2 regions of the Pseudomonas sp. GW460-LB5 genome follow, and region 2 is predicted to be linked to the other one. Evidence: predicted binding sites of a transcription regulator. Region 2 holds the regulator's gene; the other holds the start of a gene.
The links. The regulator sigma-54, encoded in region 2, starts transcription at its own class of promoters, with help from an activator protein. The targets are predictions, from matches to a motif close to ANTGGCATNNANNTTGCTNT.
Positions count from the first base shown of each region.

Region 1: a site for sigma-54 is predicted at 4,199-4,218, ahead of glnA (type I glutamate--ammonia ligase). Genes of this name have one in related genera too.

Region 1 covers NZ_JBWKXT010000008.1:69,327-81,594, reverse strand. Annotated here, with positions in the region: gene AC07XM_RS07655 (YkgJ family cysteine cluster protein) at 1-317, shown strand, start outside; gene typA (translational GTPase TypA) at 440-2,263, opposite strand; gene thiI (tRNA uracil 4-sulfurtransferase ThiI) at 2,392-3,846, opposite strand; gene glnA (type I glutamate--ammonia ligase) at 4,316-5,722, shown strand; gene glnL (nitrogen regulation protein NR(II)) at 6,079-7,164, shown strand; gene ntrC (nitrogen regulation protein NR(I)) at 7,161-8,597, shown strand; gene AC07XM_RS07625 (hypothetical protein) at 9,040-9,477, opposite strand; gene trmL (tRNA (uridine(34)/cytosine(34)/5-carboxymethylaminomethyluridine(34)-2'-O)-methyltransferase TrmL) at 9,476-9,937, shown strand; gene secB (protein-export chaperone SecB) at 10,092-10,577, opposite strand; gene grxC (glutaredoxin 3) at 10,617-10,871, opposite strand; gene AC07XM_RS07605 (rhodanese-like domain-containing protein) at 10,873-11,286, opposite strand; gene gpmI (2,3-bisphosphoglycerate-independent phosphoglycerate mutase) at 11,493-12,268, shown strand, end outside.
Region 2 covers NZ_JBWKXT010000026.1:20,780-33,047, forward strand. Annotated here, with positions in the region: gene pmbA (metalloprotease PmbA) at 1-176, shown strand, start outside; gene AC07XM_RS16670 (hypothetical protein) at 302-703, shown strand; gene AC07XM_RS16675 (class II fumarate hydratase) at 696-2,072, shown strand; gene AC07XM_RS16680 (DUF2753 family protein) at 2,118-2,579, shown strand; gene AC07XM_RS16685 (superoxide dismutase) at 2,581-3,192, shown strand; gene AC07XM_RS16690 (ZIP family metal transporter) at 3,204-4,097, shown strand; gene AC07XM_RS16695 (HPr family phosphocarrier protein) at 4,142-4,414, opposite strand; gene rapZ (RNase adapter RapZ) at 4,434-5,288, opposite strand; gene ptsN (PTS IIA-like nitrogen regulatory protein PtsN) at 5,291-5,755, opposite strand; gene hpf (ribosome hibernation-promoting factor, HPF/YfiA family) at 5,768-6,076, opposite strand; gene AC07XM_RS16715 (RNA polymerase factor sigma-54) at 6,156-7,649, opposite strand; gene lptB (LPS export ABC transporter ATP-binding protein) at 7,827-8,552, opposite strand; gene lptA (lipopolysaccharide transport periplasmic protein LptA) at 8,553-9,077, opposite strand; gene lptC (LPS export ABC transporter periplasmic protein LptC) at 9,064-9,636, opposite strand; gene AC07XM_RS16735 (KdsC family phosphatase) at 9,645-10,169, opposite strand; gene AC07XM_RS16740 (KpsF/GutQ family sugar-phosphate isomerase) at 10,181-11,155, opposite strand; gene AC07XM_RS16745 (ATP-binding cassette domain-containing protein) at 11,404-12,213, shown strand; gene mlaE (lipid asymmetry maintenance ABC transporter permease subunit MlaE) at 12,213-12,268, shown strand, end outside.

The DNA.
Region 1 (12,268 bases), on a different contig from region 2:
CGACCTGCTGCACCCTGCCGGTAGAGGTGAAGATCAAGGATCTGATCCGTATCGGCGTGGTGGACGAGTTCGAGAAAGACGAACCCCCCAAAAACGTGGCTAAACGCTTGCAGAAGGAAGGCATCATCGAGCGCTTCAACCAGAAGTCAGGGATCTTCACCCTGACCCGGATGAGCAACGATGACTGCATGTATCTGGATCGTAAAAGCCGGCTGTGCACCATTTATGACAAGCGCCCGGATACCTGCCGCAACCACCCCAAGGTCGGGCCGCGGCCGGGGTATTGCGCCTATAAGCCCAAGGTGGTCGGGCGCTGATCGTCAGGCTTCAAGGGCCTCTTCGCGGGCAAGCCCGCGAAGGGGCCAACACAAATCCTGAAGGCATAAAAAAACGCCCCCGGCCTTTCGACCGGGGGCGTTTTCATTCAGCCAAAGCTAACTTAGCTGTTCTTGGCTTTCTTGGCAGCGCGGGTACGCTCGCTTTCGTCCAGGATCTTCTTGCGAAGACGGATGGACTTCGGCGTTACTTCGCACAGCTCGTCTTCCTGGATGTATTCCAGAGCCTGTTCCAGGGTGAAGCGAACAGGCGGAACCAGGGCGATGACTTCGTCTTTACCCGAAGCACGCATGTTGTCGAGCTTCTTGCCCTTGGTAGGGTTGACGCCCAGGTCGTTGTCGCGGCTGTTCTGGCCGATGATCTGACCGTTGTAGATCTCCTGACCGTGCTCGACAAACAGCTTGCCACGCGCCTGCAGGGTTTCCAGCGAGTAGGTCAGCGCCTTGCCGGTTTCGACCGAAACCAGTACGCCGTTCTGACGGCCGGACATGTGGCCGGACTTCACAGCGTCATAGCGGTCGAAGATCGAGGTCAGGATGCCTGCACCGTTGGTCAGGGTCAGGAACTGGTTACGGAAACCGATCAGACCACGCGCCGGGATGTTGTATTCCAGGCGAACACGGCCCTTGCCATCCGGGACCATGTTGGTCAGGTCGCCTTTACGCAGACCCATTTCTTCCATGACCTTGCCCTGGGATTCTTCAGGGATGTCGATGGTGACGTTTTCGAACGGCTCTTGCTTGACGCCGTCTACTTCGCGAATGATTACTTCTGGGCGGCCCAGGGCCAGCTCGAAGCCTTCGCGACGCATGGTTTCGATCAGTACCGACAGGTGCAGCTCGCCACGGCCCGAGACCTTGAACTTGTCTGGGGAATCGGTTTCTTCAACGCGCAGGGCTACGTTGTACAGCAGCTCTTTGTCCAGACGGTCCTTGATGTTACGGCTGGTGACGAACTTGCCTTCCTTGCCGCAGAACGGCGAGTCGTTGACCTGGAAGGTCATCGAAACGGTTGGCTCGTCAACGGTCAGCGGCTTCATCGCCTCAACGGCGGTCGGGTCGCACAGGGTGTCGGAGATGAACAGCTCGTCGAAACCGCTGATGCAAACGATGTCGCCAGCCTGGGCTTCTTCAACGTCGACGCGGTGCAGGCCGTGGTGACCCATCAGCTTGAGGATACGGCCGTTACGCTTTTTGCCGTCAGCGTCGATGGCGACAACCGGGGTATTCGGCTTGATGCGGCCACGGGCAATACGGCCAACGCCGATAACACCCAGGAAGCTGTTGTAGTCCAGTGCAGAGATCTGCATCTGGAACGGGCCGTCACGGTCAACAGCTGGCGCTGGAACGTGGTCGATGACAGCCTGGTACAGGGCAGTCATGTCTTCGCCCATTTCGGTGTGGTCCAGACCGGCAATGCCGTTCAGGGCCGAAGCGTAGACCACTTTGAAGTCCAGCTGCTCGTCGGTAGCGCCGAGGTTGTCGAACAGGTCGAAGATCTGGTCCAGAACCCAATCAGGACGCGCGCCCGGGCGGTCAACCTTGTTGATCACGACGATTGGCTTCAGGCCAGCTTCGAAAGCCTTCTTGGTCACGAAGCGGGTTTGCGGCATAGGGCCGTCTTGAGCGTCGACCAGCAGCAGCACGGAATCGACCATCGACATTACACGCTCAACCTCGCCACCGAAGTCGGCGTGGCCGGGGGTGTCGACGATGTTGATGTGGTAGCCGTTCCAGTTGATGGCGGTGTTTTTCGCCAGAATGGTAATACCGCGCTCTTTTTCCTGGTCGTTGGAGTCCATGACGCGCTCGTCGTTGAGCTCGTTACGCTCCAGAGTGCCGGACTGACGCAGGAGTTTGTCGACCAGGGTGGTTTTACCATGGTCAACGTGGGCGATGATGGCGATGTTACGCAGATTTTCGATCACAAGTGTATCTCGATCAGAGGATTCGGTTGCCGCCCAGTGTAGGCGGCCAATATGTACTGTTTAAGGCTCAGCGGGCCCGGTGGTCGGGAGGGCGATGGCGGATACTGCCGCCATACAGCCCCGGCGTCTTATGTCGGACGATAAACACGCACATTGGCATGTCCCTCACTGAGCAGATGGTGTGCGTGCAAACGGCTCATCACACCCTTGTCGCAATACAGCAAGTACTGGCGCGTGGGGTCCAGGTGCTTGAACTTGCTGTTGATGGCATAAAACGGCATGGCCTGGACTTCGATACCGTCCAGCACCAGGGGTTCGTCTTCCTGGGCATCGGGGTGACGAATGTCGATGACGATCTGGCCCGACAGCGCCTCGGCCACTTCCTCGATTTCGACATCCTTGCCCAGCTCGTCGATCACATGGTCGATGGAGATCAGCTTGGCGCGCTCCAGGGCGCGCTCCAGCACGGCCATGTCGAACTGCTTCTCTTCATGCTCAATGCGGTGGCGCTTGGCGTGAGTGGTCGGGTTTACCGAAATCACGCCGCAGTATTCTGGCATGTGCTTGGCGAAGTCGGCGGTGCCGATTTCGGTGGCCTGGTCGATGATGTCCTGCTTGTGGCTGGCCAGCAGCGGGCGCAGCACCAGCTTGTCGGTGGCCGAGTCGATGATCGACAGGTTCGGCAGGGTCTGGCTGGACACCTGGGAAATGGCCTCGCCCGTGACCAGGGCATCGATTTCCAGGCGGTCAGCCATGTGCGCGGCACCGCGCAGCATCATGCGCTTGAGGGTCACGCCCATGTAGCTGTTGTCGACCTTGTTGAGGATCTCGCCGACCACTTCTTCGAACGGCACGCTGATGAACAGCACGCGCTGGCTGCTGCCGTACTTCTTCCACAGGTAGTGGGCCACTTCCATAACGCCCAGCTCGTGGGCACGGCCGCCAAGGTTGAAGAAGCAGAAGTGGGTCATCAGGCCACGGCGCATCATCTGGTAGGCTGCCACGGTGGAGTCGAAGCCACCGGACATCAGTACCAAGGTCTGCTCCAGGGCGCCCAGCGGGTAGCCGCCGATCCCCTGGTGCTGGTTGTGGATCACGTACAGGCGCTGGTTGCGGATTTCGATGCGCACCAGCACTTCAGGCTTCTTCAGCTCGATGCCGGCCGCGCCACACTGTTGGCGCAGCTGGCTGCCGACGTAACGGTCGACGTCCATCGAGGTGAAGTCATGGTGGCCCCCGCGCTTGCAGCGCACGGCAAAGTGCTTGCCGGCCAGCAGGTGGCCGAAGTGCTGCTTGCACTTGGCAACGATGTCATCGAAGTCACCCAGCGGGTATTCCTCTACCTGCAGGAAATGGGTGATACCCGGGGTGCAGGTGAGGCGTTCGATCATCTCGCGCTGGACTTTTTCGTCTTCGATGCGGGTGACCACTTCGAGATTGTCCCAGACACCATCGACCGCGAGCTCAGGATCGAGGTCCTTGAGCACGTTGCGGATGTTCTTGGCGAGCTGACGGATGAAGCGCTTGCGCACCGGCCGGCTCTTGATGGTGATTTCTGGGAAGACTTTGACGATAAGTTTCATTGGTTAACAGCGCGCGCAGGGCCTGCCGAAAATGTGGGGCGCGAATTATAGCGGAAACTGCTCAGGATTTGACCAACTTTTGTACAGAAGGTTGGATTTATATTGCCTGTACTGGCCTCCTCGCCGGCAAGCCAGCTCCCACAGGACTTCGGCGGGCCTCAAGACCTGCGCCCTCTCAGTGGGAGCTGGCTTGCCGGCGATGAGGCCCTTAAAGGAAGCACACAGCCAACCAATGCACCCTATTGGTGCGTTGATGCCAAAAACCGCATCGTAAGGGTGCACTTTTCCCCGCCAACCCACCGCCAAATGCCCGCAAACGCCTGCTTTTATCCCACCCTCGCCATTTTCGGGCACTGGCATGCAATTTGCTCCCTTGTGAGGCAGGTAAGCTTGGCCGACTATCCGCGCCCGGCAACACCCTTTTTCCAGGGCAGCGGCCCACCGCGCTCTAGACCATCCGGAGGACAACATGTCGAAGTCGGTTCAACTCATCAAAGATCATGACGTCAAGTGGATTGATCTGCGTTTCACGGACACCAAAGGCATTCAGCACCACGTGACCATGCCGTCGCGTGATGCGCTGGACGAAGACTTCTTCGAAGTCGGCAAGATGTTCGACGGCTCCTCCATCGCTGGCTGGAAAGGCATCGAAGCGTCCGACATGATCCTGATGCCGGTCGACGACACCGCCGTGCTGGACCCGTTCACCGAAGAACCAACCCTGATCATCACCTGCGACATCGTCGACCCGTCGAGCATGCAGGGCTACGATCGCGACCCACGTGCGATCGCCAAGCGCGCCGAAGAGTACCTGAAGAGCACCGGCATCGGTGACACCGTATTCGCAGGCCCGGAGCCAGAGTTCTTCATCTTTGACGAAGTGAAGTTCCACTCGGACATCTCCGGCTCGATGTTCAAGATCTTCTCCGAGCAAGGCTCGTGGATGACCGGCGCTGACGTGGAAGGCGGCAACAAAGGCCACCGTCCAGGCGTGAAAGGCGGCTACTTCCCTGTTCCGCCGTTCGACCACGACCACGAAATCCGTACTGCCATGTGCAACGCACTGGAAGAAATGGGTCAGACCGTTGAAGTTCACCACCACGAAGTGGCGACTGCCGGCCAGAACGAAATCGGCGTCAAGTTCAACACCCTGGTGAAGAAAGCTGACGAAGTACAGGCCCTGAAATACGTCGTGCACAACGTTGCCGACGCTTACGGCCGTACCGCTACCTTCATGCCGAAGCCACTGTACGGCGACAACGGTTCGGGCATGCACGTGCACATGTCGATCTGGAAAGACGGCAAGAACACCTTCTCGGGTGAAGGCTATGCCGGCCTGTCCGACACCGCCCTGTACTTCATCGGCGGTATCATCAAGCACGGTAAGGCCCTGAACGGCTTCACCAACCCGTCGACCAACTCCTACAAGCGTCTGGTCCCAGGCTTCGAAGCTCCGGTAATGCTGGCCTACTCGGCTCGCAACCGTTCCGCCTCGATCCGTATTCCTTACGTCGGCAGCCCGAAAGCCCGCCGTATCGAAGCACGCTTCCCGGACCCATCGGCCAACCCGTACCTGGCCTTCGCGGCCCTGCTGATGGCCGGCCTGGACGGCATCCAGAACAAGATTCACCCAGGCGATGCTGCCGACAAGAACCTGTACGACCTGCCACCAGAAGAGGCCAAGGACATTCCGCAAGTCTGCGGCAGCCTGAAAGAAGCCCTGGAAGAGCTGGACAAAGGCCGTGCGTTCCTGACCAAGGGCGGCGTGTTCTCCGACGACTTCATCGATGCCTTCATCGAACTGAAGTCGGAAGAAGAGATCAAGGTCCGTACCTTCGTGCACCCGCTGGAATACGAGCTGTACTACAGCTGCTGATCTGATCGCCGCTTCGCGCCGATGACATGATCAAGACGGCCTCCTTCGGGAGGCCGTTTTCGTTTGCGCCACACGCAGAACCCTCGCCCGCCACGCTATGCTCTATCTTGGTGCAAGATTGAGTACAGTGCCCCGATTTGCTCCCCAATCTGGTTCACATTAAACGTTTCATCAAGACTTTCTGATCCGAATTTGCGCAGATCCAGGCCTTTATCGGCAAATCCCGCTTCTTTTCGGAGCTTTGGTTTGTTTCTTGCATTTTTTCTGCGGAGAGACACGCATCAGCCGATGCACCCCGAGCCCGGCCCTGGCCAAAGAAATGCCAGGCAAGCGCCAAAAGAGGTCAACGACGCCTTATGACCATCAGCGATGCGCAGCACCGTCTGCTTCTGGACAACCTGACCACCGCCACGTTGCTGCTCAACGCCGAGCTGCGCCTGGAATACATGAACCCGGCCGCGGAAATGCTGCTGGCCGTCAGTGGTCAACGTAGCCATGGGCAGTTCATCAGCGAGCTGTTTACCGAATCGACCGAGGCGCTCAGCTCGTTGCGCCAGGCCGTCGAGCAGGCGCACCCGTTCACCAAGCGCGAAGCGCAGCTCACCTCGCTGACCGGGCAGACCATCACCGTGGACTATGCGGTAACGCCCATCCTCAACCAGGGCCAGACCCTGCTGTTGCTGGAGGTGCACCCCCGCGACCGGCTGTTGCGCATCACCAAGGAAGAGGCCCAGCTGAGCAAGCAGGAAACCACCAAGATGCTGGTGCGCGGCCTGGCCCACGAAATCAAGAACCCCCTTGGCGGCATTCGCGGCGCGGCCCAGTTGCTGGCCCGCGAGCTACCCGAAGAAGGCCTGCGCGACTACACCAACGTAATCATCGAAGAGGCCGACCGCCTGCGCAACCTGGTCGACCGCATGCTCGGCTCGAACAAACTGCCATCGCTGGCCATGACCAACATCCACGAAGTGCTGGAGCGGGTCTGCAGCCTGGTCGACGCCGAAAGCCAGGGCTGCATCACTTTGGTGCGCGATTACGACCCAAGCCTGCCGGACGTGCTGATCGACCGCGAGCAGATGATCCAGGCCGTGCTCAACATCGTGCGTAACGCCATGCAGGCGATCAGTTCGCAGAACGAACTGCGCCTGGGCCGCATCACCCTGCGCAGCCGCGCCTTGCGCCAGTTCACCATCGGCCATGTTCGCCATCGCCTGGTCGCGCGGGTGGAGATCATCGATAACGGCCCGGGCATTCCACCGGAACTGCAAGACACCCTCTTCTATCCCATGGTCAGTGGCCGCCCGGACGGTACCGGGCTGGGCCTGGCCATTACCCAGAACATCATCAGCCAGCACCAGGGCCTGATCGAGTGCGAAAGCCACGCAGGCCACACCGCCTTCTCGATCTACCTGCCCCTGGAACAAGGAGCCACCGCCTCATGAGCCGAAGTGAAACCGTATGGATCGTCGACGATGATCGCTCCATCCGCTGGGTCCTGGAAAAAGCCCTGCAACAAGAAGGCATGACCACCCAGAGCTTCGACAGCGCAGATGGCGTGATGGGCCGCCTGGCACGCCAGCAGCCGGACGTGATCATTTCCGACATCCGCATGCCGGGCGCCAGCGGTCTCGACCTGCTGGCACAGATCCGCGAACACCACCCGCGCCTGCCGGTCATCATCATGACCGCCCATTCCGACCTCGACAGCGCCGTGGCGTCGTACCAGGGCGGTGCTTTCGAGTACCTGCCCAAGCCGTTCGATGTGGACGAGGCCGTCTCGCTCGTCAAGCGCGCCAACCAGCATGCCCAAGAGCAGCAAGGCCTGGATGTGCCACAGAATCTGGCACGCACCCCGGAGATCATCGGTGAAGCCCCGGCAATGCAAGAGGTGTTCCGCGCCATCGGCCGCCTTAGCCATTCCAACATCACCGTACTGATCAACGGCGAGTCCGGCACCGGCAAAGAGCTGGTCGCCCATGCCCTGCACCGCCACAGCCCGCGTGCGGCGTCGCCGTTCATTGCCCTGAACATGGCGGCCATCCCCAAGGACCTGATGGAGTCCGAGCTGTTCGGCCATGAAAAAGGGGCTTTCACCGGTGCTGCCAACCTGCGCCGGGGCCGCTTTGAACAGGCCGATGGCGGCACCTTGTTCCTCGACGAAATCGGTGACATGCCCGCCGACACCCAGACCCGCCTGCTGCGGGTACTGGCCGATGGCGAGTTCTATCGCGTTGGCGGGCATGTGCCGGTCAAGGTCGACGTGCGCATCATTGCTGCGACTCACCAGAACCTGGAGTCGCTGGTGCAGGCGGGCAAGTTCCGTGAGGACTTGTTCCACCGCCTGAACGTGATCCGCATCCACATTCCGCGGCTGGCCGACCGTCGCGAGGATATCCCTGCCCTCGCCCGCCACTTCCTTGCCCGGGCCGCTCAGGAGCTGGCCGTCGAGCCGAAGATTCTGAAACCGGAAACCGAAGAGTTCATCCGCAACCTGCCATGGCCGGGCAATGTGCGGCAGATGGAAAACACCTGCCGCTGGATCACCGTGATGGCCTCCAGCCGCGAGGTGCTGATTGGCGACCTGCCCCCCGAGCTGCTGAACCTGCCACAGGATGCTGCACCGGTCACCAACTGGGAGCAGGCCCTGCGCCAGTGGGCCGACCAGGCGCTGGCACGCGGGCAGTCGAACCTGCTGGACAGCGCGGTGCCGAGTTTTGAACGGATCATGATCGAGACGGCGCTCAAGCACACCGCCGGACGGCGCCGGGATGCGGCCCTGTTGCTGGGTTGGGGGCGTAATACCCTGACGCGCAAGATCAAGGAGCTGGGGATGAACGTGGCGGGTGGGGATGACGAGGAAGGTGACGAGCACTGACTTATCGGTAAACCCGTAATCTCCCGGGGCTGCTTTGCAGCCCTTTCGCGGCACAAGGCCGCTCCCACAGGGGTTCGCGTTCTCCTGTAGGAGCGGCCTTGTGCCGCGAAAGGGCCGCAAAGCGGCCCCAGCTATTTCAGCCCCGATGCACCGATCCTGTGCCCGATGCACCGCTGGAAGGCACAAACCCCCTCAAAACTCGGCCAAATCCCCCTCAAAGCCCAACATTCACGGGCTTTGCAAAATTGGCACGCCCCCTGCAATAGCTAATACATACCCAGTTTCGGGGGCCCTGGTACAGGCAGGCCGGGTGAACCCCTCTTTTATTCGCAGCACCGCCCGTTTTGGGGACCTCGGTACAGGCAGGCCGGGTCATCCCCCCTTTATACGCAGTAACCCCTTTTGGGGACCCTGGTACAGGCAGGCCGGGATATCCCCTCTTTTATTCGTGCAGTTTCACCTGTACCCGCCAACGCCCATCGTCCTCTGCACCGGCCCACTCGCCGTGCAGGGGACGCGCGGCAATCACCGTCAGCAACAACCCTTCCTGACTCTTCTGTACCCGCCAACTGACCGGTTTGCCCTGCAGGCTCAATTGCCCCTGCTGAGCCTTGCCCTGAGCCTGGAACAGCAGCGCAACCGTGCCTTCCACATTCTCGCCATGCAGCTTGGGTTCTTCGTTGAACCACAGCGTCAGGCCATCCTGCACCACCTCCACCTGCTGCAGCTCACGCTCGTCGGGCGCGGTCAGGCGGCCGATCATCAGCCCTACCATCAAGCCGACAATCGCCAGTGACAGCATTACCCGTGGGAAGGCCTTCGAACGCACGTCCGGTTCAGGGGTAGAATGCCCGTCATCTTCACGCTTGGAGCCGTGCATGTTTCACGTCATCCTTTTTCAACCAGAAATTCCGCCGAATACCGGCAACATCATTCGCCTGTGCGCCAACAGCGGCTGCGACCTGCACCTGATCGAACCCATCAGCTTCGAACTGGATGACAAGCGCCTGCGTCGCGCGGGGCTGGATTACCATGAGTATGCCACGCTCAAGCGCCACGAGAGCCTGGCCGGATGCCTGGAAAGCCTGGGTAATCCAAGGCTGTTCGCCTTTACCACCAAAGGCTCGCACCCGTTCCATGAAGTGGCCTATCAGCCGGGCGATGCCTTCCTGTTCGGGCCAGAGAGCCGCGGGTTGCCGGCCGAGGTGCTGGACAGCCTGCCGGCTGAACAACGCCTGCGCCTGCCAATGCGGCCGGGGTGCCGTAGCCTGAACCTGTCCAATACCGTGGCGGTGACGGTGTATGAGGCCTGGCGGCAGAACGGGTTTGCCGGTAGCTGATGCATTGGCAGGGGCGGCCTCTTTGCGGGGTAAGCCCGCTCCCACAAGGGTTGGGCGTACACAGTTCAACGTGGGGGCGGGCTTGCCCCGCGAAGAGGCCGGAACAGGCAACAAAAAAGCGCCCCGAGAGGCGCTTTCTTGATACCGGCAGTGATTACTGCACAGTCGGCACTTCGCCCGCTTCCTGCATGCGCTGCATTTCTTGCGCGTACAGTGCGTCGAAGTTGACCGGCGACAGCATCAGGGCCGGGAACGAACCGCGGGTCACCAGGCTGTCCAGGGTCTCACGGGCGTAAGGGAACAGGATGTTCGGGCAGAACGCACCCAGGGTGTGGCTCATCGAAGCCGCATCCAGGTTGGCGATCAGGAAGATACCGGCCTGCTGCACTTCAGCAATGAAGGCCACTTCGTCACCGTTCTTGACGGTAACCGACAGGGTCAGCACCACTTCGTGGAAGTCACCTTCCAGAGCCTTCTGCTTGGTGTTCAGGTCCAGCGCAACGCTTGGCTCCCAGGTCTGACGGAAGATCTGCGGGCTTTTCGGGGCCTCGAACGACAGGTCGCGCACATAGATGCGCTGCAGGGAGAACTGAGGGCTGTTGTCTTCTGCAGCAGCGCCGTTGGTCTGTTGGTCAGTCATGGCAGGTCCTTATCCTAATGTTTTTGAATGCAGTGCAAATCAGGCCGCCAGCAGCGCGTCGAGCTTGCCAGCGCGCTCCAGGGCATAGAGGTCATCGCATCCACCGACGTGGGTGCTGCCGATCCAGATCTGCGGCACCGACGTACGGCCGGCCTTCTGGCTCATCTCGGCGCGAACCTGCGGCTTGCCGTCGACCTTGATTTCCTGGAAGGCCACGCCCTTGCTCTCGAGCAGGTACTTGGCGCGCATGCAGTAGGGGCAGTAGTCGCTGGAATAGACGATGACGGGCTTCATATCACTTCACCAGGGGCAGGTTATCGGCTTTCCAGCTGGAAACGCCACCGCTCAGTTTGGCAGCGGTGTAGCCAGCCTTGAGCAGTTCGCGGCAGTGGGTGCCGGACTGCTGGCCCATTGCGTCGACAACGATCAGGGTCTTCTCTTTGTGCTTTTCAAGCTCGCTCATGCGAGCGGCCAGCTTGTCCTGCGGAATGTTGATGGCACCGACGATGTGGCCAGCGGCGTATTCCTTGGCAGTACGGATGTCGATGACCAGGCCCTTGTCGGCGTTGACCAGGGCGGTCAGTTGGCCATTGCTCAGGCTCTGGCCGCCGCGGCGGATTTCGTTGAGCAGCAGCAGGACCAGCAGAACAACGAAAATCGCAACCAGGATGTAGTGATCTGTCGCGAATTGAATCAGGTGAGCAACCATCAGCGGTGTTCCAGGCGATTGAAAATGCCGGCCAGTATACACAGCCCCCCAGTACCACCAAAGCCCGACGGGCGGGCTGCAAAGGTACCTTCATGTTGCCGCATTGGCCGCGCTGGTCAGGGAACAGGACGAATATTCGCCGCAGGTGGCGTATTTGCCCTAAAATGCGTGTCTTTATCATCTTTGAACAACCGTGAGTTTGATTGATGACGAGTACGCCCAAACCCCTGGTCCTGATCATCCTGGATGGCTTCGGCCACAGTGAAATCCCCGAACACAACGCCATCTTTGCCGCCAATACGCCGGTTTATGATCGCCTGCGCGCCACCCGGCCGCATGGGCTCATTTCCGGCTCGGGCATGGATGTCGGCCTGCCGGACGGGCAGATGGGCAACTCCGAAGTCGGTCACATGAACCTGGGGGCCGGCCGCGTCGTCTACCAGGACTTCACCCGCGTCACCAAAGCCATCCGCGATGGCGAGTTCTTCGAGAACCCGGTGCTAACCGGCGCCGTGGACAAGGCAACCAGTGCCGGCAAGGCCATTCACATTCTCGGCCTGCTGTCTGATGGCGGCGTGCACAGCCACCAGGACCACCTGGTTGCCATGGCCGAACTGGCTGCGCAGCGCGGGGCAGAAAAGATCTACCTGCACGCCTTCCTCGATGGCCGCGACACCCCGCCACGCAGCGCCCAGTCGTCCATCGAACTGATCGACGCCACCTTCGCCAGGCTGGGCAAGGGCCGCATCGCCAGCCTGATCGGCCGCTACTTTGCCATGGACCGCGACAACCGCTGGGACCGTGTCAGCGCCGCCTACAACCTGATCGTCGACAGCACCGCCGAGTACACCGCCGACACCGCCCAGGCCGGCCTGGAAGCGGCCTATGCCCGTGACGAGAGCGACGAGTTCGTCAAGGCCACGCGCATTGGCGAGGCGGTCAAGGTTGAAGATGGCGACGCCGTGATCTTCATGAACTTCCG
Region 2 (12,268 bases):
CAGGCTTCTGGGTCGAAAATGGCGAGATTCAGCACGCTGTGCAGGAAGTGACCATTGCCGGCAATATGAAGGATATGTTCCAGCAGATTGTCGCGATTGGTAGCGATCTTGAAACCCGTAGCAATATCCATACGGGCTCGGTATTGATTGAGCGGATGACTGTTGCGGGTAGCTGATCTTTAGCAGAAATTTCAATGTCACTGAAAACCCGGCCCCTGCGCCGGGTTTTTTTTCGTCACCTTCCCTTGAAGTGATTCTATTTATCACTTAATAATGAATATCATTATCCAGTAACCCGGCGATGATGTTCATGAAACCCGTCCTGCGCGAACTCCCCTACCTGGAAAACTGGCGCTGGCTCAGCCGGCGCATTCGCTGTGCGCTCGAGCCCGACGAGCCGCGCCTGATCGAGCATTACCTGGCCGAAGGCCGCTATCTGGTGTGCTGCACCGAGACCTCGCCATGGACGGTGGCATTGACCTCCTTCCGCCTGCTGCTGGATACCGCCTGCGACCGCATGCTGCCCTGGCACTGGCGTTGCCTGTGCCTGGATCAGGCCTGGCGCCCCCTGCTGGTGTTGCGCAACCTCGATCGCCACGAAGAAAACCAGCGCTGGCAGCCCTACGCCCTGCAGTTGGCCAATTGCCGTCTGCTGCCCTCCCTTTCTCCCGATGAATTGATGCAAGGATTTGATGATGAGTGATACCCGTATCGAGCGTGACAGCATGGGTGAGCTGCAGGTGCCGGCCAAGGCCTTGTACGGTGCACAGACCCAGCGCGCGGTCGACAACTTCCCGGTCAGTGGCCTGCGCATGCCGGCCCAGTTCATTCGTGCCCTGTTGCTGGCCAAGGCTGCCGCCGCCAAGGCCAACGTCGAGCTGGAACAACTGTCTGCGGCGCAGGGCCAGGCCATCGTCAAGGCTGTCGAGCAACTCTTGGCGGAGGACTTCATCCAGCACTTCCCGGTGGATGTGTTCCAGACTGGCTCTGGCACAAGCTCGAACATGAACGCCAACGAGGTGATTGCCACCTTGGCCAGCCGCGTGCTGGGTGACGCTGTCAACGCCAACGACCACGTCAACTGTGGCCAGAGCAGCAACGACATCATCCCCACCACCATTCATGTCAGTGCTGCACTGGCCTTGCACGAGCAACTGCTGCCGGCGCTGAGCCACCTGGTACAGGTGATCGAGACCAAGTCGGCGCAAGTGCATCAGTATGTGAAAACGGGTCGCACCCACTTGATGGACGCCATGCCGGTACGCATGAGCCAAGTGCTGGACGGCTGGGCGGCGCAGATCAACGGTGCCAAGGGGCACATCGAAGCCACCTTGCCAAGCCTGCAGGCGCTGGCCCAGGGCGGTACCGCCGTGGGTACCGGCATCAATGCCCACCCTCAGTTCGCTGCCGGCTTTGCCCGGCAGCTCAGCGGCCTGACCCAGGTCGAGTTTACCCCGGGGCAGAACCTGTTCGCCCTGATCGGCTCGCAGGACACCGCCGTGGCGCTGTCTGGCCAGCTCAAGACCACGGCCGTGGCACTGATGAAGATCGCCAACGACCTGCGCTGGATGAACTCCGGCCCACTGGCCGGCCTGGGCGAAATCGAGCTGCAAGGCTTGCAGCCGGGCTCTTCGATCATGCCTGGTAAGGTCAACCCGGTGATCCCGGAGGCCACTGCCATGGTTGCTGCCCAGGTGATCGGTAACGACGCGACCATCGCGGTTGCTGGCCAGTCCGGCAATTTCGAGCTGAACGTGATGCTGCCGGTGATCGCCCGCAACCTGTTGGAGAGCATCGAGCTGATGGCCAACGTCAGCCGCTTGCTGGCCGACAAGGCCATCGCCAGCTTCAAGGTCAACGAGGACAAGCTCAAGGAAGCCCTGGCGCGCAACCCGATCCTGGTCACTGCGCTGAACCCGATCATTGGTTACCTCAAGGCCGCCGAAATCGCCAAGACCGCCTACAAGCAGGGCCGCCCGATCATCGAGGTGGCGTTGGCGCACACCGATCTTTCGCGTGACCAGCTGCAAGCGCTGCTGGACCCGGAAAAGCTCACTGCCGGCGGTATCTGACCCTGCGTCACCGCCTTAGCGCCATCAGCGCGGAGTAGCAATGCCATGCAGCACTGGAAACGCACGACCGAAACAGCCAACCGCCTGTTCGACCAAGGCGAGCTGGTAGACGCCCGGGAACATTACCTGCAGGCACTGGCGCTGGCACAGGTGCTGTTCGAGCGCTGGCATGACGTTGACGAAGCGGTGGCCGCGTTGGTCATCGCCCACCACAACCTGGCTGACCTGCACCTGCGCCTGAATCAGCCGCACGAAAGCGCCGACTACCTGTGCGCCGCCCACCAGCGGCTGCTGCAGGCCAGCCAGGAGGCGCGTTTGCCCCAGGCTCTGCGTGACGCGGCCCTGCGCCACAGTGGGAGAACCTATACCGAACTGCTGAGCTTCATCGCCGAGTACGGTCAGTACCCACGTACCGAGCGCCTGCTCCACCGCCACAATGCCGGGGGCAGCGAGATCGCTGCCCGGCCGGACGTGGCGCCCAGAACCCATGCCTACGGAATTCACTGACATGCCCCATACCTTGCCTGCTTTGCCTTACGCCTACGATGCACTGGAGCCGCACATCGACGCCCAGACCATGGAGATCCACCACAGCAAGCACCATCAGACCTACGTCAATGGCCTCAATGCCGCCATCGAAGGCACCGAGTGGGCCGAGTGGCCCGTGGAAAAGCTGGTCGGTGCGGTCAAGCAACTGCCGGAAAACCTGCGGGGTGCGGTGACCAACCATGGCGGCGGCCACGCCAACCACAGCCTGTTCTGGACCGTAATGTCACCGCAGGGGGGCGGCGAGCCGCAGGGCCAGCTGGCGCAGGCCATCTCGTCGCAACTGGGCGGTTTCGACGCCTTCAAGGACGCCTTCACCAAAGCGGCGCTGACCCGTTTCGGCAGTGGCTGGGCGTGGCTCAGCGTGACGCCGCAGAAAACCCTGGTGGTGGAAAGCAGCGGTAACCAGGACAGCCCGCTGATGCACGGCAATACGCCAGTTCTTGGTCTGGACGTGTGGGAGCATGCCTATTACCTGAAGTATCAGAACCGTCGTCCGGAATACATCGGTGCTTTCTACAACGTCATTGACTGGGCGGAAGTGGAACGTCGTTATGTTGAAGCCCTGAAGTGAGCCGGACCGGTATGCGCTCTGAAGTGATGTCTGTCAGCAGTGTGCGCCTGTTTCGTCTGGCGCTTGGGACTTTGCTGTTGCTGACCGGCACCGCGCTGCTGGTCGCGCGCGGCCTTGCGTGGCTGGACCTGGAGCCACGCATGTTGCGCGCCCTGGAGGGCGGCGCATTATGCGCACTGGGGACGGCGCTGGGGGCGGTACCGGTACTGGTCATTCGCAACATGCCGGTGGCGCTGGCCGACACGCTGCTGGGCTTCGGCGCAGGCGTGATGCTGGCAGCCACCGCATTTTCCCTGATCATTCCGGGCCTGGACGCGGCCCGGTCCGTAGGTTTCAGCCCATGGGCCGCCGGTGGCCTGATCAGCTTTGGCTTGTTGTTCGGTGCGCTGTGCCTGTTTCTGGTTGACCTCAAGGTGTCTGGCGCCTCGCCAGAAGCACTGGTCGGCACTGGCAACCAGCCGGTGATTGCTGCGCGTATCTGGCTGTTTGTCATTGCCATCGTTGCGCACAACATCCCCGAAGGCATGGCCATCGGTGTGTCGGCAGGTGGGGGCATGGCCGACGCCGACAGCCTGGCCATGGGCATTGCGTTGCAGGATGTGCCCGAGGGACTGGTGATTGCGCTGGTGTTGGCCGGGGCGGGCATGTCGCGTTTCAACGCTTTTCTGATTGGCGCTGCGTCAGGCTTGGTCGAGCCGCTGGCCGCAGTGATCTGTGCCTGGTTGGTGAACATCGCCGAACTGCTGTTGCCGCTGGGCCTTGCCTGCGCGGCAGGGGCGATGCTGCTGGTGGTGACCCAGGAGATCATCCCGGAATCGCGCAGTAACGGCCATCATCGTCTGGCCAGCCTGGGGCTGTGCATCGGGTTTTGCCTGATGATGGTGATGGACACCGCGCTGTCCTGATTCATGATCAGGTTTACGCGTTCCTAGCAGGACCGTGCAGGCTTCTATTCGCCTTCGTCGAAGAAGTTGTTGATCAGCTCGACCAACGCATTCATCGCCTCGTTGTCCTGCTCGCCTTCGGTATGCAGGTGCACCTGGGTGCCTTTGCCGGCTGCCAGCATCATCACCGCCATGATGCTCTTGCCGTCCACCAGCGTGTCCGGCGCGCGCCCAACGCGCACCTGGCAGGGATAACGGCCAGCCACGCCGACGAACTTGGCTGCCGCCCGGGCATGCAGGCCCAGCTTGTTGATAATGGTGATTTCGCGGGCGGGCATCGTGGGGCGGATCCTTGGGCTAGAGGTCGCGGTGGCGGACCTGGACGTTTTTCAGGGATTGCTGCAGCAACTGGCCAAGGCGCTCGGTTATGTACACCGAGCGGTGGTGGCCGCCGGTGCAGCCGATGGCAATGGTAACGTAGGCACGGTTGCTGGCGGCGAAGCGGGGGAGCCACTTGAGCAGGTAGCTGGAAATGTCGCTGAACATGTCTTCGACATCTGGCTGTGCGCCCAGGTAGTCGATGACCGGTTGCTCGAGGCCGGAGTGTTCGCGCAGTTCAGGCTTCCAGTAAGGGTTGGGCAGGCAGCGCACATCGAACACCAGGTCCGCATCGACCGGCATGCCCCGCTTGAAACCGAACGACTCGACAAGGAACGCGGTGCCAGGCTCGGGCTGGTTGAGCAGGCGCAGCTTGATCGAATCACGCAGTTGATACAGGTTCAGGTTGGTGGTGTCGATCTTCAGGTCAGCCAGGTCGGCGATCGGCCCCAAAAGCTCGCTCTCGACGCGGATCGCCTCGGCCAGCGAGCGGTTGGCATTGGTCAATGGGTGGCGTCGGCGGGTTTCCGAAAAGCGCTTGAGCAGCATGCCTTCGTCGGCATCCAGGAACAGCACATCACACTGGATATTGCGCGCGCGGGCTTCTTCGAGCAATTCGGGGAAGCGCGTCAGGTGGCTGGGCAGGTTACGTGCGTCGATCGACACTGCAACCTTCGGTTGCAGCAGTTCGGTGTTGATCAGCGCCTCTTCCGCCAGCTCCGGCAAGAGCGCGGCGGGCAGGTTGTCAATGCAGTAGAAACCATTGTCTTCCAGGACATCGAGGGCGGTACTCTTGCCGGAGCCGGACCGGCCGCTGACAATGATCAAGCGCATGTTCAGTGCTCGTTCTGTTCGTCCAGGACTACCTGGAAGAGGGCCTCGTTACTGCTGGCGCTACGCAAGCGATCACGAACTTCCTTGCGATCAAGCATGCTGGCAATCTGGCGCAGCAGTTCCAGGTGGGCATCGGTAGCGGCTTCAGGCACCAGCAAGACGAACAGCAGGTCCACGGGCGCGCCATCGATGGCGTCGTATTCGATTGGGGCGTCCAGGTGCAGCAGGGCACTGACCGGTGCGGAGCAACCTTCAAGCCGGCAGTGAGGGATGGCGATGCCATTGCCGAAACCGGTCGAGCCGAGTTTTTCGCGGGCGACCAGTTTTTCGAAGACGTCTTGCATCTCCAGTTCTGGCACTTGATCGGCGATGAGGTTCGCAACCGTTTCCAAGGCGCGCTTTTTACTGCCGCCCGGCACGTTCACGAGGGAACGGCCGGGGGTCAGGATGGTTTCAAGTCGGATCATGGATGAGGGGGATCAGCGGGCAGCTGCACCTTGCAGCAGGCTTTGCTGTTTTTCCTTGTGTTTTTTCAGTTGGCGGTCGAGCTTGTCGGCCAAGGCGTCGATGGCTGCATACATGTCTTGGTCTTCGGCATTGGCAACCACTTCACCGCCAGGAATCTGCAGGGTCGCTTCGACCTTCTGCTGCAGCTTCTCGACTTTCATGATGACCTGCACGTTGGTGATCTTGTCGAAGTGACTTTCCACGCGGGCGAGCTTTTCAAGCACATAATCGCGCAGTGGCTGGGTGACTTCTACATGCTGTCCACTGATATTGACTTGCATACAGCTTCTCCTTTATTGCCCGTGCATAAAGAGGCAGGTCTTGCACCTGCCCCACAAACGCTGTGGCGCATCTCAGGGGCTACATCAGTCGCTTGCGTTCGCTCGACGGTGCTATGCCGAGCGACTCGCGGTACTTGGCGACGGTGCGACGGGCTACCTGGATGCCTTGTGCCTCCAGTAAACCAGCGATCTTGCTGTCACTCAATGGCTTTTTCTGATTTTCCGCTGCAACCAGTTTTTTGATGATCGCGCGGATCGCTGTAGACGAGCATTCTCCGCCTTCGGAGGTGCTGACGTGGCTGGAGAAAAAGTATTTCAGTTCGTAGATGCCACGCGGGGTGTGCATGTATTTTTGCGTGGTAACCCGAGAGATGGTCGACTCATGCATCCCCACCGCTTCGGCGATGTCATGCAGCACCAGCGGCTTCATTGCTTCATCACCATGGTCGAGGAAACCGCGCTGGTGCTCGACGATCTGCGTGGCAACCTTCATCAGGGTTTCGTTGCGGCTTTGCAGGCTCTTGATGAACCAGCGCGCTTCCTGCAACTGGTTGCGCATGAAGGTGTTGTCGGCACTGGTGTCGGCGCGGCGCACGAAGCCTGCGTATTGCGGGTTGACCCGCAGGCGCGGGATGGCTTCCTGGTTCAGCTCCACCAGCCAGCGGTCGCTGTCTTTGCGCACGATGACGTCGGGCACCACGTACTCGGGTTCGCTGGACTCGATCTGTGAGCCAGGGCGCGGGTTGAGGCTTTGTACCAGCTCGATGACCTGGCGCAGCTCGTCTTCCTTGATTTTCATGCGCCGCATCAGCTGGCTATAGTCGCGGCTGCCGAGCAGGTCGATGAAATCGGTGACCAAGCGCTTGGCTTCGGTCATCCACGGAGTGTTGGCAGGCAGCTGGCGCAGTTGCAGCAGCAGGCATTCACCCAGGTTACGGGCGCCGACGCCGGCCGGTTCGAACTGCTGGATACGGTGCAGCACCGCTTCGACCTCGTCCAGCTCGATATCCAGCTCCGGGTCGAAACCGGCGCAGATTTCCTCAAGGGTGTCTTCCAGGTAGCCCTGGCCGTTGATGCTGTCGATGAGGGTAACGGCGATCAGGCGGTCGGTGTCGGACATCGGCGCCAGGTTCAGTTGCCACAGCAGGTGGCTTTGCAGGCTTTCGCCGGCCGATGTGCGGGTGGTGAAGTCCCACTCATCGTCATCGTTGCTCGGCAGGCTGCTGGCGCTGGTCTGGTAGATGTCTTCCCAGGCGGTATCGACCGGAAGCTCGTTGGGGATCCGCTCGCCCCACTCGCCATCTTCCAGGTTGTCGGCACTGACGGTGCTTTCCTGAAAGCTGTTGTCCTGGGCTTCGGCTGCCGGCTTGTTCTCGGCGTTGTCCGCCATCGGGTCGCTGTTGTCGAAGTCCTCGCCGTCTTCCTGACGTTCGAGCATCGGGTTCGACTCCAGCGCTTCCTGGATTTCCTGTTGGAGGTCCAGGGTGGAAAGCTGGAGCAGACGGATGGCCTGTTGCAACTGCGGTGTCATCGTCAGTTGCTGGCCCATTTTTAGGACGAGCGATGGTTTCATGGCTGGGGCTTAATACCTTGTTCGCCGGCGCGCATGCGCCATCCACTACACGAGGGCGCCGGGGCGCCAGATCAAGCAAGTTTTATGCCTTAAATTGTAGCGTTTGCCTAGAGCACTGTAACAACTTTACCCGCGGTTTCACGGCTATGTGCCAGTGCTCCAGGCGCATCCCCTGGGTCAGAGCCGGAACTCGTGGCCCAGGTAAACCTCTTTGACCAGGTCGTTGGCCAGGATGGTCTCGGCATCGCCTTCAGCGATCAGCCGGCCATCATTGACGATATAGGCGGTCTCGCAGATATCCAGCGTCTCGCGCACGTTGTGGTCGGTAATCAGCACACCGATGCCCTTGGCCTTGAGGTGGTGGATGATCTGCTTGATGTCACCAACCGAGATCGGGTCGACACCGGCGAAGGGTTCGTCCAGCAGGATGAACTTGGGTGCGGTTGCCAGGGCGCGGGCAATCTCGACGCGGCGGCGTTCACCACCGGAAAGGCTCATGCCGAGGTTGTCGCGAATATGGCTGATGTGGAACTCCTGCAGCAGGCTTTCCAGCTCTTTGCGGCGGCCGTCGCGGTCGAGGTCCTTGCGGGTCTCGAGAATGGCCATGATGTTGTCGGCCACCGACAGTTTACGGAAGATCGAGGCTTCCTGCGGCAAGTAGCCGATGCCGGCACGGGCGCGGCCGTGCATGGGCTGGTGGCTGACATCGAGGTTGTCGATGAGCACGCGCCCCTGCTCGGCCTGGACCAGCCCGACAATCATGTAGAAGCAGGTGGTCTTGCCGGCGCCGTTGGGGCCGAGCAGGCCGACGATCTGGCCACTGTCGATCGACAGACTGACATCACGTACGACCTGCCGCCCCTTGTAGCTCTTGGCCAGATGCTGGGCTTTGAGGGTTGCCATTTACTCGGCCTTCTTCTTGGGCTGGATCACCATGTCGATGCGCTGACGTGGCTGGGTCACGTTGCCACCACGACCGGCGGTCGCCACCTGGGACTTGGTGTTGTAGACGATCTTCTCGCCTTCGGTCGTGTTGCCCTCGTTTTCGACCTTGGCGCGGTCGGTGAGGATCACGGTGTCTTTCTGCGCCTGGTACTGGATTGTCACTGCCCAGCCTTTCATCTTGTCTGGCTTGGCAGCGCTCTGTTGTTGCTCGAAGTAGGCCAGGTTGCCGACCGAGGTGACTACATCGATGTCGCCGTTGGCGGCGCGGGTCATGGTCACGGTGTTGCCTTTGATCATCATCGAACCTTGGGTGATGATCACGTCACCGGTATAGGTGGCCACGCCTTGCTTGTCATCCAGATGGGCCTGGTCGGCCTGGATGCGGATCGGCTGATCACGGTCATTCGGCAGTGCGAAGGCGCTCGCGCTTCCCAGTGCTGCGCTCAGGCTGAGCAAAAGGGGGAGGGTTTTAACGAGCCTCATACTGTCCTCTTACGTTAGAGAGCAGGTCCATCCTGCTTTCTTTCAAATACGCTTTCATTCCTTTGCCCGTAGTCGTGCCACCGGCGCCGTCGATTCTAACGGCTTGCTCGGTCTGCGCATATTGCTTCTGCGGGAACACGGTCATGCGTGAACTGGTAATGATGGTTTCACGCTGTTTTTCGTCGATGCGTGCAATCCGTACCTTGTCGATCAGCTCGACCTCGGTGCCGTCCGGGTTGACCTCGGCGCGGGTGCTTTGCACGTGCCACGGGTATTGGGTGCCGCGGTACAGGTGCAGGTCCGGCGTAGTCACCAAGGTGATTTCGCTGGTCTTCATGTGCTCGACCTTGTCGGCGGTCATTTCGTACTGCAGCTTGCCGTCGGGCAGAAATTGCACACTGTGGGCGTTGATCGCATAGTAGTCGATGGCGCTTTCGTCGACCTGGGCCACCGGCTTGTCGAGGAAGCTTTCCGGGCTGACATTCCAGTAGCCGACCGCCGCCAGCAGGGCGGCGATCACTGCTAGCAGCGCAATATTGCGGGCTTTCTTGCTGAACATGGGCAGCCTTACAGGTAGTTGGCGTTGGCAGCGTCCAGGGTACCCTGGGCCTGCATGATCAGTTCGCAGAATTCACGGGCTGCGCCTTCGCCGCCGCGTGCCTGGGTCACGCCGTGAGCGTGCTGGCGAACAAACGGGGCGGCGCTGGCCACGGCCATGCCCAATGCCACCCGGCGAATGACCGGCAGGTCGGGCAGGTCATCGCCCAGGTAGGCCACTTGATCATAGCTTAGGCCCAGTTCGGCGAGCAGGCCGTCAAGCACGACCAATTTGTCCTGGCGGCCCTGGTACAGGTGCGGGATGCCGAGGTTTTTCGCCCGGCGCTCGACCACAGGGGTTTTGCGCCCGCTGATGATCGCGGTGGTCACACCCGAGGCCATGAGCATCTTGATGCCCTGGCCGTCGAGGGTATTGAAGGTCTTGAACTCGCTGCCATCTTCGAGGAAGTACAGGCGCCCGTCGGTGAGCACGCCGTCTACGTCGAACACTGCCAGCTTGATGGCTTTGCCGCGTTGCATGAGGTCCTGGTTCATTCCATCGCTCCTTACATTACACCGGCGCGCAGCAGGTCGTGCATGTTCAGGGCGCCGGTCGGGCGGCCCTCGCGGTCCACCACCACCAGTGCGCTGATCTTGTGGTCTTCCATGATCTTCAGGGCTTCGGCAGCGAGCATGTCGGCGCGGGCCGTTTTGCCGTGCACGGTCATGACCTGGTCGACCAGGGTGGTGTGTACGTCGATGTTGCGGTCCAGGCTGCGGCGCAGGTCGCCGTCGGTGAAGATCCCGGCCAGCGTGCCGTCGGCTTCGACGATCACGGTCATGCCCAGGCCTTTGCGGGACATTTCAAGCAGCGCATCCTTGAGCAGGGTGCCGCGGGCTACCTGGGGCAGCTCGTCGCCGCTGTGCATCACGTTCTCGACCTTGAGCAGCAGGCGACGGCCCAGTGCACCGCCCGGGTGCGAGAAGGCAAAGTCTTCAGCGGTGAAGCCGCGGGCTTCGAGCAGGGCGATGGCCAGGCAGTCGCCCAGCACCAGCGATGCCGTGGTGGAGGAGGTGGGTGCGAGGTTAAGCGGGCAGGCCTCTTGCGCGACGCGGGCGTCGAGGTTGACCTCGGCGGCCTGGGCCAGGGGCGAGTCCGGGTTGCCGGTCAGGCTGACCAGCTTGATGCCCAGGCGCTTGATCAACGGCAGCAGGGTGACGATTTCGGCAGTGCTGCCGGAATTGGAAAGCGCAAGGATGACATCATCGCGGGTAATCATGCCCATGTCGCCATGGCTGGCTTCGGCCGGGTGCACGAAAAACGCCGGGGTCCCGGTGCTGGCCAGGGTGGCGGCGATCTTGTTGCCGATATGCCCGGACTTGCCCATGCCGACCACGACCACCCGGCCCTTGCTGGCCAGGATCAGCTCGCAGGCTTTGACGAAATTGTCGTCGATGCGCGCCAGCAGGGCCTCTACGGCCTCGAGTTCCAGGCGCAGGGTGCGTTGGGCGGATTGAATCAGCTCGCTGGATTGGCTCATGTCGAGAAAGCAATGCCTGATGAAAAGGTCGCGATTATACGCGCAATGACGAAAACCCTCACCCCTTCGATTGCTGTAGCGAATGTCATCAAAGCCTGTCACGGGGCTGAACGACTGCTTGTCCGGCCTTGGGGCGGCACTGTCAGCGGTGCTATAGTTCGCCGCTATTCGGCCTGCCAGGGGCGCTTGTGCCTTCCTGATGGAGGCCGGCGTCCATTAGGACGAGGCTGCACTAGCAAGGAGTCTAGATGAGTGTGGATAGCGCCTACGCGGTCGAGTTGAAGGGGGTTACCTTCAAACGTGGTTCGCGCAGCATTTTCAGCAACGTCGACATTCGCATCCCGCGCGGCAAGGTCACCGGCATCATGGGGCCATCGGGTTGCGGCAAGACCACGTTGCTCCGCCTGATGGGTGCGCAATTGCGCCCCTCCAGCGGTGAGGTATGGGTTGCTGGCCAGAATCTGCCGACGCTGTCGCGCAGCGACCTGTTCGACGCCCGCAAACAGATGGGTGTGCTGTTTCAGAGTGGCGCGCTGTTCACCGACCTCGATGTGTTCGAGAACGTCGCGTTCCCGCTGCGCGTGCACACCCAGCTGTCGGACGAAATGATCCGCGACATCGTGCTGATGAAGCTGCAGGCCGTGGGCCTGCGGGGTGCCATCGACCTGATGCCTGACGAATTGTCCGGTGGCATGAAGCGCCGTGTGGCGCTGGCGCGGGCAATTGCCCTGGACCCGCAGATCCTTATGTACGACGAGCCGTTCGTCGGCCAGGACCCGATCGCCATGGGCGTACTGGTGCGCCTGATCCGCTTGCTTAACGATGCCCTGGGCATTACCAGCATCGTCGTTTCCCACGACCTGGCGGAAACCGCCAGCATCGCCGACTACCTCTACGTGGTAGGCGACGGCCAGGTGCTGGGGCAGGGGACGCCCGACGAGCTGATGGGCTCGGACAACCCTCGCATTCGCCAGTTCATGAAGGGCGACCCGGACGGCCCGGTACCCTTCCACTTTCCTGCGCCTGACTACCGCGCCGACCTGCTGGGAGCGCGTTGATGCGCAGAAAATCCTTACTCGAACGTGTTCGCCTGCTGGGCCGTTCGGCAATCGA